DNA from 3 places in the Planococcus sp. S3-L1 genome. Region 2 is predicted to be linked to each of the others. Evidence: riboswitches for the same ligand, from Rfam matches in the RefSeq annotation. Region 2 holds a riboswitch; each other region holds the start of a gene.
The links. A riboswitch is a leader RNA that binds a small molecule or an ion and turns the genes downstream of it on or off. The one in region 2 is predicted to bind cobalamin.

Region 1: linked by a shared signal. The riboswitch ahead of QMF37_RS01565 (ABC transporter substrate-binding protein) and the one ahead of QMF37_RS09920 (acyl-CoA thioesterase) in region 2 are both predicted to bind cobalamin.
Region 3: linked by a shared signal. The riboswitch ahead of QMF37_RS15655 (hypothetical protein) and the one ahead of QMF37_RS09920 (acyl-CoA thioesterase) in region 2 are both predicted to bind cobalamin.

What each region holds. Positions count from the first base shown of each region.
Region 1 covers NZ_JASISN010000001.1:317,088-320,909, reverse strand. Annotated here, with positions in the region: gene QMF37_RS01575 (adenosylcobinamide amidohydrolase) at 1-1,045, opposite strand, end outside; gene QMF37_RS01570 (FecCD family ABC transporter permease) at 1,048-2,049, opposite strand; gene QMF37_RS01565 (ABC transporter substrate-binding protein) at 2,033-3,004, opposite strand; cobalamin riboswitch at 3,178-3,364, opposite strand; gene argS (arginine--tRNA ligase) at 3,409-3,822, opposite strand, start outside.
Region 2 covers NZ_JASISN010000008.1:109,630-113,451, forward strand. Annotated here, with positions in the region: gene QMF37_RS09915 (ribonucleoside-diphosphate reductase subunit alpha) at 1-1,696, opposite strand, end outside; gene QMF37_RS09920 (acyl-CoA thioesterase) at 1,698-2,183, opposite strand; cobalamin riboswitch at 2,333-2,509, opposite strand; gene QMF37_RS09925 (PAS domain S-box protein) at 2,606-3,382, opposite strand; gene QMF37_RS09930 (DUF3934 family protein) at 3,590-3,775, opposite strand.
Region 3 covers NZ_JASISN010000022.1:32,670-36,491, reverse strand. Annotated here, with positions in the region: gene QMF37_RS15660 (HNH endonuclease) at 1-944, shown strand, start outside; cobalamin riboswitch at 1,000-1,193, shown strand; gene QMF37_RS15655 (hypothetical protein) at 1,357-1,905, shown strand; gene QMF37_RS15650 (ABC transporter substrate-binding protein) at 1,902-2,846, shown strand; gene QMF37_RS15645 (arylamine N-acetyltransferase family protein) at 2,905-3,663, opposite strand.

The sequences.
Region 1 (3,822 bases), on a different contig from region 2:
CTTGCGTTTGAACCGCTGTCATCATTCCTACTGTATCCGTCGTTTTCAAGCCATTTCCCGCAATATACTCCGTCATTTCGTGAACACTATCATCTACATTATAAAACGCATCCACATGGCGATTCATAAAATTCCGGAACCATCCGGAGCCTGCATTGACGACTGCTGAGGAAACCGTTTTTAACGGAATGGGGCTTTTGTATAGCACCATGTCTTTAGAAATCTGAAATTCTTCTGCCCGAATTTTGAAGATGGCTGAAGCATTCTTAACTCCTGGCAATAAAGTGATTTGCGGCTTTGGTAATTCAGGATGTGGGTGATTGCTAACTCGCGTTTTATAGACCCGTTCAATATCCTGTTCGCGAACCACTTCATGTGGTTCACCCATTCGAACAACTTGACCCCGGTCAAGCAACAATAATTGATCGCAATACATAGACGCCAAATTGATATCGTGAAAAATCGAAACAATGGTTAACTCTTTTTCAATAGCTTGCTTTTTAATGGTATCGAGCAATTCCTTTTGATGGTTAATATCTAAGTGGTTCGTTGGTTCATCTAATAGTAAAATGCCCGCATCTTGCGCTAATGCTTGTGCGACGAAAACACGCTGCTGCTCGCCACCAGACATCCGGTCAATTTGCGTTTTTTCATAATGGCTAATGTCCATCAAGCGCATGGCTTCTATAACGGTCCGCTCATCTTCTTCAGACCATGATGAAAACCAGCCCCCTTGATGCGGATACCTGCCAAGCGAGACCGTTTCTCGAACTGTATGGGAAAAGGCGTGTGTATGCAATTGAGGCAATACCGCCATTTTTTTCGCTAGTTCTTTAGCTGGAAAATCTGCAATCGACATACCTTCGATTCGAACTTCGCCGCTTTCAGCTGGCAATACACCACTAATTAATTTCATTAAGGTCGATTTGCCGCTACCATTTGGCCCTAAAATACCTAGAATAGAGCCTTTCTTCACAGTAAAAGATACGTCTTTTACGATATTTTTATCGCCGTAGCCACCTGTTAGATCCTTTATTTCAAGCATTGTTATACCCCTCCTTTGCGCTGCCGGAAAAAGATAAAGGCAAATACCGGTGCGCCGATAAACGCCGTAATGACACCAATTGGCAATTCTGTTGGTGAGATAATCGTTCGTGATACCAAATCACAAACGATCAAAAGAGCGGCTCCATTAATAAACGACAAAGGCAAAACGTGGCGATGATCCGATCCCCATAATAAACGGGTCATATGCGGAACGACCAATCCGACAAAACCAATCGTTCCAGAAACCGAAACAGCGGCTCCTGTTAGTACCGATCCGCCAATCAAGATCGTCATTTTGCTCTTTTTGACATCTACGCCTAAGTGCTGCGCGCGTTCTTCACCGAACAGCATCGCATTTAATTCACGACGCTTTAGCCATAATATGAAAGAACCGATTAACACAAACGGCAACGCCATTCGGACATATGGCCAACCACGCATAGACACACTGCCGAGCAGCCACCCGATAATTTGCCGTAACTCTTCTCCTGTTAAAGCAATCATTAAAGAAATAATTGATCCAAGAAATGAACTAAAGATGATTCCAGTTAAAATGACGGTTTCCATTTTCATCGAGCGATCCACCAGTTTTGCAAAGCTCATAACGGCAAACATCGTCAGCAATGCTCCGATCATGCTCATAACCGGTAAGGTGAAGGGTCCTAAAAACGGTATCGAAATACCAAAAAAGAGCGTCGTCACAGCGCCGACTGAGGCACCGGAAGACACTCCCAGGGTGTAAGGATCGGCCAATGGATTTTTTAAAAGCCCTTGGAACGCAGCACCCGCAATCGCTAACGCTGCTCCAACAAGCCCTGCCAAAATTACGCGAGGCATGCGAATATTCCATAAAATATTGGCCGCCGCTTCATCTGATGACGGATTCCACAGCACAACTGGTGAAATAGAAACCGTTCCAACGGTCACCCCGAGCAATACGGCTCCTACTAAAATCAGCAGAGAGACGCTGTATGCTACTAGATGTTTACTCATTGAAAACATCAGGATAAACTGCCTGTGCCATTTCCATTAGTCCTGCAGTTAAACGTGGTCCTGAACGAGTGAGCATATCTGAATTTAAACTGTAGATGGCATCTTCTTTAACAGCTGTTACTTCTGCAAAGCCGCCACGTTTTTTAATTTGACCGACTGCATCTTCAACATAATCGCCTTCTGTCGTGATCATAACATCCGGATTTGCTGCAACGATTGCTTCTGGGTCCATAATAACCCATCCTTCTAATTCGCCAGCAACGTTTTCCGCATTAATCAATGTCAACATTTCATCCATGAATGTGCCGCTTCCCGTTGTGTAAATGTCCGGTTGGCTGCCGACTTCTAAAAAGACCGTTTTGGGTTCTTCAATTGTTGCTGCCAGTTCTTCGATTTCAGCCACTTGGACTTCCATTTCTGAAACTAGTTTTTCTGCTGCTTCCATCGTTCCTGTCGCTTGTGCAATTTCTGTAATTGAATCGTAAACTTCTTCAAAACTAGCCGCATTTTGAACGACGAATACGTCAAGGCCTGCATCACGTAATTGTTGCAATCCAGCATCTCCAACACCTAGTCCCGATTCGTGTGCAAGCACTAAGTCTGGCTGAAGGCTAATAATTTTTTCTACATTAAATTCTTGTCCCCCAATTTTTTCAACATCCGCTGTTTCTTCTGGGTAGTTATCATAATCGGATACGCCGACCATTTTTTCGCCTAATCCTAATTCATAAGCAATTTCTGTATTCGATGGAATCATCGAGACAATAGCTTCTGGCTCTTCTTCAATAACAATTTCATCTCCGACTGCATCTATGATGGTTACCGGATATTCAACTTCTGCTACTTCTGCCGGTGGTTCTGCTGGTGTTTCGACATCCTCTTCAGGTGTTGCCGCATCTCCACATCCTGCTAGTAAAACGGCTGCTAATCCCGCTGTTGCTCCAAACTTCCAAAACTTGTTCATCATTAAAATCCCCCTAGAGTGTCATGTTTTTGTTATAAAAATCGCTGCAGGCGGACGCTGATTTGTGGACTACTTAAAACTGACACAAAACAAAATCCCCCGCAAAGTTCTGCGAGGGATTGAAAGGACGCCATAAAAAAGCATGCGCATCCAGCCTTTCCTCGCAGGCATATGGGTGTGTTGTCATAAAGGCAGGTCTCCTGGCTTGTGATCATTGGTGTTTGCACCTTCCCAAAGCATTGCTTCAGTGGCATATTGCAAATTCCTCTCACATACAGTGGCGGGACCGCGCCGGAGTTGAACCGGCTTCCCTTTTAACTCATGTTCTTAGACATAAGCACCTTTATGAATCGCTATAAAGTTCGAATTCTGTTTCATTATACACGTAACCGTTTAGCTTTCGCTTACATTTTTTCAGGAGCTCTAACGCCGACTGTTTTGAGTGCATTCGCTAACGTTGTTTTCACAGCCGTGATCAATGCCAAACGAGCACTTGTCATTTCGGCGTTTGCTGCATCTAATACTTTATTGGCATTGTAGAAACTATGGAAATTTGACGCCAATTCTTGAATGTACGTTGTAATGCGGTGAGGTGCACGTTGTTTCGCTGCATCTGCGATGACTTGTGGGAAATCCCCAATTTTTTTCAACACATCAATTTCTTTTTCAGAAGTCAACAAGTTTAAATGCTCTTCTGAAGCTAGTAAACCTTGTTCTTCTGCTTGACGCAAGATTGAGCTAATACGAGCATGCGCATATTGCGAGTAATAAACCGGGTTTTCGTTGGACTGAGAAACAGCCAAATCCAAATCAAAGTC
Region 2 (3,822 bases):
CAACCGCTTTTTCACTTTCCCAATGGATGCCTTCAAGTGCAAGTAAGTGGTGCCATCCGAACGTTCCTAAACCAATTGCGCGGTATTTTTTATTTGTTGCTTCAGCTTGTCCTACTGAAATCGTATTCAAGTCAATGACATTATCAAGCATGCGTGTTTGAATCGGCACTAAACGCGCTAATACGTCCGCTCCAACCGCTCTTGGCAAGTTGATCGATGACAAATTACAAACCACAAAATCGCCTGGTTTGCGGATCATGACGAGGTTGCCGTCTTCATCAGTATATTCTTTAACAATAGTAGTAGCTGACATATTTTGCATAATTTCTGTACATAAGTTACTGCAATAAATCGATGTCAGCCCGCGACCTCTTGTGTGCTTGTTCGGGTTTTGACGATTGACTTCGTCACGGTAAAACATATACGGTGTGCCAGTTTCTAGCTGAGACACCATGATGCGCGCCATAATCTCCATTGCGCGGTAAGTTTTACGCGGCAACAACGGATGATCAACTGCTTCTTGGTATTTTTCGCTAAAGTATTTGGTGTCTTTTTCATCGTAAAAATCTTCAAGTCCTAAGGCATTGCCATTTGCGTCTTTCCAACCCATCACTTGCTTAACTTGGTGCGGACAAAACGTATGCCACTCGCCAATACTGCGTCCGTTTTCGTCTTTTTCTTGCAAACGCTCCATAAACAAATCTGGAAGTGACACACCTGTGAAAATATCATGTGCTTTACGGCGCTCATCGCCATTATTGGTTTTCAAATCCAAGAAGCCATTCATAATGTCTTTATGGAAGACATCTAAGTAAATCGCGACAGCTCCTTGACGCTGACCTAATTGATCCACACTGACCGCCGTATCGTTAAGCAAGCGAATCCACGGTACAACGCCTGAGGAATTGCCTTTGAATTTTTTAATGTCTGAGCCTAACGCTCTTACTTTGCCGTAATAAATGCCGATGCCCCCACCATCTTTACTAAGACGCGCGATATCCCAGTTGTTTAAGTAAATGCCGTCTAAAGAATCGTCTACCGTATCGATAAAGCACGAAGACAATTGCCCAAAACTTTTACCTGCATTCGATAAAGTTGGAGTCGCAACGGTCATATACAAATGACTCATCGCCCAATACGCTTCTTTAACAAGCTCTAATCGACGCTCTTGCGGCTCATTTTGCATCAACGTCATGGCAATAACTAAAAAGCGCTCTTGCGGGAGTTCAAACAACTGCCCTTCATAGTCTTTTGCCAAATAACGATCTGCCAGTAAAAACAAACCGATGTAGTTAAATAGCAAATCCCGACTCGGCTCGATTTCTTGACCTATTTCTGTAATCTCCTCTTGTGAATAAGAAGCTAAGAGCTCTTTTGAGTAGATCCCGACTTGTGTTAATACTTTGATTAACTTATAAAAGTCACCATATTTTTCAGTAGCGGAATAATTGCGGCTGCTTGCGGCTTTCTTATACAAATCACTGACATACAACTCTGCCGCTACGTAAGTCCAGTCTGGCTCGTCCATGGTGATACGATTTAATGCATAAAGTAAGGATTGCTCGCCTTTTGCTTGTTCAGCGAGTTTTGCTGCTCGCTCTAGTAGCTCGCGCGTATCTAGTCCATAAACCTCAGTTGCTCGCTTGAGCGCTTTTTCTACTGCGTCCATTTCTGTTGTATCTGTTTTCATATTCATATCAGCATAACTCCTTTGCGAATTCGTTTACTTTCATGCGTCGTTGCTTCCGCTCTTGTGCGCTTTTGAATAATTCTTTTTCAGCAGGAGTTTCCGGTATAACACCAACGACTGGCGTCGGTTTGCCGTCACCGTCGACTGCAACCATTGTCAAAATGGCTGTCGTCGTCAAATTTCTATTGCCGGTTTCAATTTGTTGGCATTCAGCTTTAACGTACACTTCCATCGATGTTCTACCTGTCGATATCACAACACCTTCTAGGATGAAGATGTCCCCTACTTTAGCAGAAGATAAAAAATTTACCGTATCAATCGAAGCTGTTACGACTGCTTTTCCGCTGTGCCTCATGGCAGTAATCGCGGCAATTTCATCAATATACGCGAGTACGGTTCCACCGAATATCGTTCCTAAATGATTCGTATCAGGTGGCAACACTAACTTTGTTTGAATGGTTCTTGCTACACCTGCTGCTAATGGTTCTGTCATGATTGCATTTCCTCCTTCTATGTAAAACAAAAAAACCCATCCTCTCAAGGAGGATGGGTTGGAAAACGCAGAATAGCGAATAAAGGCAGCAAAAAACCAGCTGCTTACGCAGAATATCTTCGTTATCCTTCTCAACTCCCGGAGAAGATCATAAACTTAAAACAAAGGCAGGTCTCCTGGCTTGTGCGTCGTCCTCTGCTATCTCCTTCCCGTCCATTGGACAGTGGATTGTGATAGCTCGTCAGCACTTACAGTTGCGGGTACAGCTCCGGTATTATCGGATTCCCTTTTAAGCCTTCTCAGGCACCTTCATCACTATTTTTACTACATATAGTTATTAATATGATAAAAAACACTAAATATTGTATCTATACACTATAAACCACTTTCATACTTTTAACAAGACTATTTAAAAACTCGTTTTAATTAGCTAACAAATATTGTTTTAAAGCTTGTTTTACTGTGCCTATTGTCTTTAATTTGCTAAAGTCTATGCGCACATCGACAGCTTTTAATGCCAGTTCTGGTCGAATTCCTGTAAAAATAATTTGAATACCTAATAAGCGCATGATTTGATCAATTTTGTATAGAAATTCTGCAACCACATTATCGATATTGTAAATCCCCGAAACATCAATAATGAGACAGTGCAAATTTTCTCCTTGAACTTTCTGCGGGATAACATCGAGCAGGCGCATACTTCGGTCCCCATCGACTGATCCTACAAGTGGTAGTACAGCTAGTCCATCAATGATCGGAACAATTGGTGCCGAAATTTCGTTTTTAAGTTGCAAAAAGTCATGCGACATTTTTTTCTGAAGCGTGATGTCCCGCATAATAGACTGGATTGCTATCGTTTCTCCGTACTGAACCGGGTAACAATACAATTCTACATCGGCTAAAGTTCCGTCAAAACGTCTAACAGTCGTCTCCATTAATTCTCCAATCGTTCGATCTTCCATTCCTTTTTGAATCCGTTTCGTGATTAATTCTTTAAAGTCATCTGTAAAAACTCCTACTACATCTGCCCCTACAACTTCTTCTTGCTTCGCTTTAAAAAATTCAGCACCTGATTTGTTTATATATAAAACCTTCTGATTTGAATGGATAATTGTTGTCTCGTCGGAATAATTCACGATTTCTTGATACATTTTTTCTTTTTCTGGAATACTTACTAACGAAGTTGGTCCATTCGTCATATCCCTTCACCCCTTTCGTTTCGGAAACTATCTATTACTCATTTTACACTTTTTCGAAAAAACTTTCAGTATTTACCAATACGCGAAAATAACTCATTCATTCTTACTAATTTTACCACTCATGAGACAAAAATTCTTATCATCCATTGCGATTTCACATCAAATAAAAAAGAGCTGCCAGTTGAGCAACTCCCCCTACTTTCCTATCTATGCATCGACCCATTCAGAAGCTAGTTCTTTTTCTGTTTTCGGCTCGTCCGCTTTTTTAGTATTTTTGCTCGTATACGGTTTAAAGCTCTTGGCTTTGTTGGCGCCAGATTTCCAGCGAGTCCATCCTTTTTTGCCAGTTCCCTGACCCGTACCACTTTTCGGTTTCGCTTTTGCTTTGCTCATTTTAATCACTCCATTACTGCTACATTACTGCAACGATGAAGTACATC
Region 3 (3,822 bases), on a different contig from region 2:
TTATTGTTATGCAAGGAGAGACCTATCAAGAAGAACGCAACGCAGAGGTTCTTTGGTCACCGAGGGTTGATAAATCGGGGATGATTCCACACTCTTGGAAACGAATGCAGGAGTTAAAAAAAGGCGATATCGTTTTTCATTATGTAAAAGGATTTTTAGTAGCTATTAGTCATGTACGAGAAGATTGTAAACATGGAACCAAACCTAAAAGTACAGACGAGCAGCAGGACAGCACTGAAGAGGTATTTATCGCACGGGCTGTTTATCGCGAATTGGACAATCCGTTATCCATTAAGGCGTTTTTTAGCGACATAGAGCCTTTACTGCCCGTAAAATACGCGGCATTTCAAGAAGATGCTAGTGGCAATTCAGGTTATTTGTATCCATGCAATGAAGAACTGGCGATGAAATTTTTAGAACTAATTAGCGCCTTAAATATTTTCACCTTGGAAGTCGAACAATTGGAGTTGTCAATGGAAGTGATTAAAAAAACAGAGCATGATCCATTAATCAGCTTGATTGCAGAAGCAGAACTACAAATCAAAACGAAAATGCGTAGAGGTAAAGAACAATTCAGAGATAGTTTATTGCCGCTTTGGAACGGAGAATGTCCACTTTGTGGAATTGGTATTGACACTGTGTTGAAAGCGACGCATGCCAAGCCTTGGAAAGACAGCTCAGCTGAAGAGCGGCTAGATGCTTTTAATGGCATCTTACTTTGTGCCAATCATGCTGCTTTGTATTCAGCGGGGTTCATCGCATTTACCGGAGGCGGAAGTCTCCGTATTTCGAGTCAAATTCCAGAAGAACATTATCCCACCTACCAATTAAAAAGAGGGATAAAAATACCCGTTTCGCCAGAGCATGCTCTTTATTTAAGATGGCATAAACGAATCGTTTTTGCCGAACTGCCTAAAGTGAAACTGCTGGTCAATCAACAATAATCGTTCGATAAGTATGTCTTTTGTCGTACGACATATGCTAAACTAGAAACAAGTGAATAATCATGCAGAAAAAAGGTGCTGATTCGTCAGCATAACAGGGAACCCGGTTAGATTCCGGGGCTGTTTCCGCAACTGTAAGTGCGTATGAAATAAGAAAATGCCACTGTTTAGTGTTACCAACTAAACGGGAAGGTTCTTAAAGTAAAGCGATGCACAAGCCAGGAGACCTACCTTTTTTTGAACGTATTTTTACTCTTCGGAAGATAAGGGAATCATACGGCAACGTTTCTATTTTGACTGCTGAAGTATGTCTCTAAATAGCTATGCCGCCGTCCTCTTTTGAGGGCGGCTTTTTGCTGTTTAGAGAGCGTTCAATGCCATGATCTTCACCAAACGGAAGTGAGGTGGAATGATGAAAAAAGACATGCGTTATCTTTGTTATCCATTTATGCAGGAATCTGCAGTTACTGTGGATTTTGAAATTAGGACTGATTCGTTAACTACCCGAATCGGAGAAGCCCTGTCATTGACACAAGATATAGAAGCTATACAACGAGATCTGCAGATTTTACAACCTATGGCTTATCATTTGAACGGCTCAGTTCGCGGTAAAATAGCCGTTCATGAGGAAGACTTGATTGAGCTAAGTAACATGTATGATTATTATGTAAACTTCACAAAGGATAAAATCGGTAATTTTGTTTTGCCGCAAGGAACACACGCTGCATGCGTCCTGCATGTTTGTCGCAGTGAAGCGAAAAAATCAGTAAGAGCCTTGCACAAAGTGAGTTTAGAAAGAGAAATACCGAACATTCTCTTTGATTATGCCAATTTGTTAGCCAACGTGCTTTTTACGATGGCTGTTTATGTTAATCAGCATCACGGAGTGGAAGAAATCCCGTTCGTCAGCAAGTCCTATCCAACTAGACCTAAAAAGAAAGAAGTGACCAATCAACAATGAAAATTTCCTCGTTCAAATACGTAGCTATCGGAGCAGTTGTTTTAACTCTAGGTGCTTGTCAATCAGAAACAACAGAAAAAACAGATGCAGAACCAACGAATAAAGGAGAGGAACAAGCAAACTATACCGTTACAGATGATTTAGACAACGAGTTGACGTTTGAAAAAGTACCTAAAACAGTTGTCTCACTTATTCCAAGTAATACTGAAATTTTGTATGGCATTGGCGCAGGAGAAAAAGTGATTGGCGCGACTGATTATGATAATTATCCAGCAGAAGCAGCTGAAGTTGAACGTATTTCAGATTCAGTCGTTTTTAACGCAGAACGCATCATTGAAATGGATCCAGATGTCGTCATCGGTTATTCTACAGGTGCGCCAACCGGTTATGAAGAGTTAGAAGCTGCAGGTATCCAAGTATTTGTTATTGAATCAGCGCAATCTTTTGAAGATGTGTATGGCGACATCGAACAAATTTCGACCGTCATGGGTCTTGAAGACAAAGGGGATACGTTAAATAGCTCAATTCAGCAGCAAATTGAAGAAGTACAAGAAAAAATAGAAGGGGTAGAAGCGAAAAAACAAGTGTTTTTTGAAATCAGTCCTTCGCCCGAAATTTATACAGCAGGTCAAAAAACGTTCCAACAAGAAATACTGAACCATGCCAATGTCGAAAATATCTTTGGTGACCTCGAAGGGTGGCCAAAAATTTCAGAAGAAGAAGTCATTACACGAAATCCAGAAATTATCACAACAACGGTTTCTTATACGGAAGATCCAATCGGGGAGATCAAAGCACGTGAAGGCTGGAGCGATATCGAAGCGATTCAAAACGATCAAGTCTTTTTCTTGGATTCTGATATCACATCACGCCCTGGACCGCGCATTGGTGACGCTGTGGAATTAGTAGCTAAAACAATTTACCCAGATTTATTTAACTAAAACACAAAAACTCCTCGCCTTAAAAGCGAGGAGTTTTTTTATGCAGGAAATCATAGCGTTATTCCAAGCTAGCTGGATCTATTCCGAACTCCTCTTTTAATACGTTCCTCTTATCGGCTGGAGACAGCTCGATTTTTGTTTTTCGTCCATTTTCTGAGCGTGTTAACTGATGATCTGACAAAGTAATTCGTCCGTTTTGAGTTGCCCGAGTGACTAAGTCATTGTGTGTAAAAGAAGAGTCTTTAGATACTTGATTAAAGACACATCCTTCATGAAAGTCAACCAGCTGCTTTTCATCTGTTGAAAATCTATAAAGCACTTTTTCGTTCTCTTCATTTTCACGAATCAGATCATAATAAACGTCATCCACTTTTTCGATGCGGTAAGTACCACTGTGATCAGTATGGCGTTCACCACCAAGCGGAATTGGACTCATCGTCGAGTCTCCAAAACCGGCATCTACTAAGTAAAGCGTATCAAACTCCACGAGAATCGCCGCATGCGTATCAGTTTTGGCCCAAGTGCCATTTGGTCTTTGAACGGTTGCCGATATTAGTTTTGCTTGATATCCTAACTGACTGAGAAGCCAGTGAAACAACCCATTTAATTCGTAACAATACCCACCTCGCCGCTGATTAACAATTTTTTCATAAATTTTCTCTAAGTTTAAGTAAATTGGAACATGTCGCATAACGTCTAAATTTTCGAATGGGATATTTTGCATATGCAAAGATTGCAATTCAGTCAAATCTTGCAAATAATATTCTTGAATCGCAGAAGCGTTAAAACGAGCTAGGTATTTTTCTTTATTCATCATGACTAATCATTCCTCCTATTACTGTAAATGTTTTTTTGTAGATGCTATTCATTTTTAAGTGTAGTTATTTTTGCAGACGTGATACAATGAATGGGTAAATAAATTTAGGTGAAAAATCAGTTGAATAGTGAATTCAATTAGATGAAAAAAGAAGGTAGG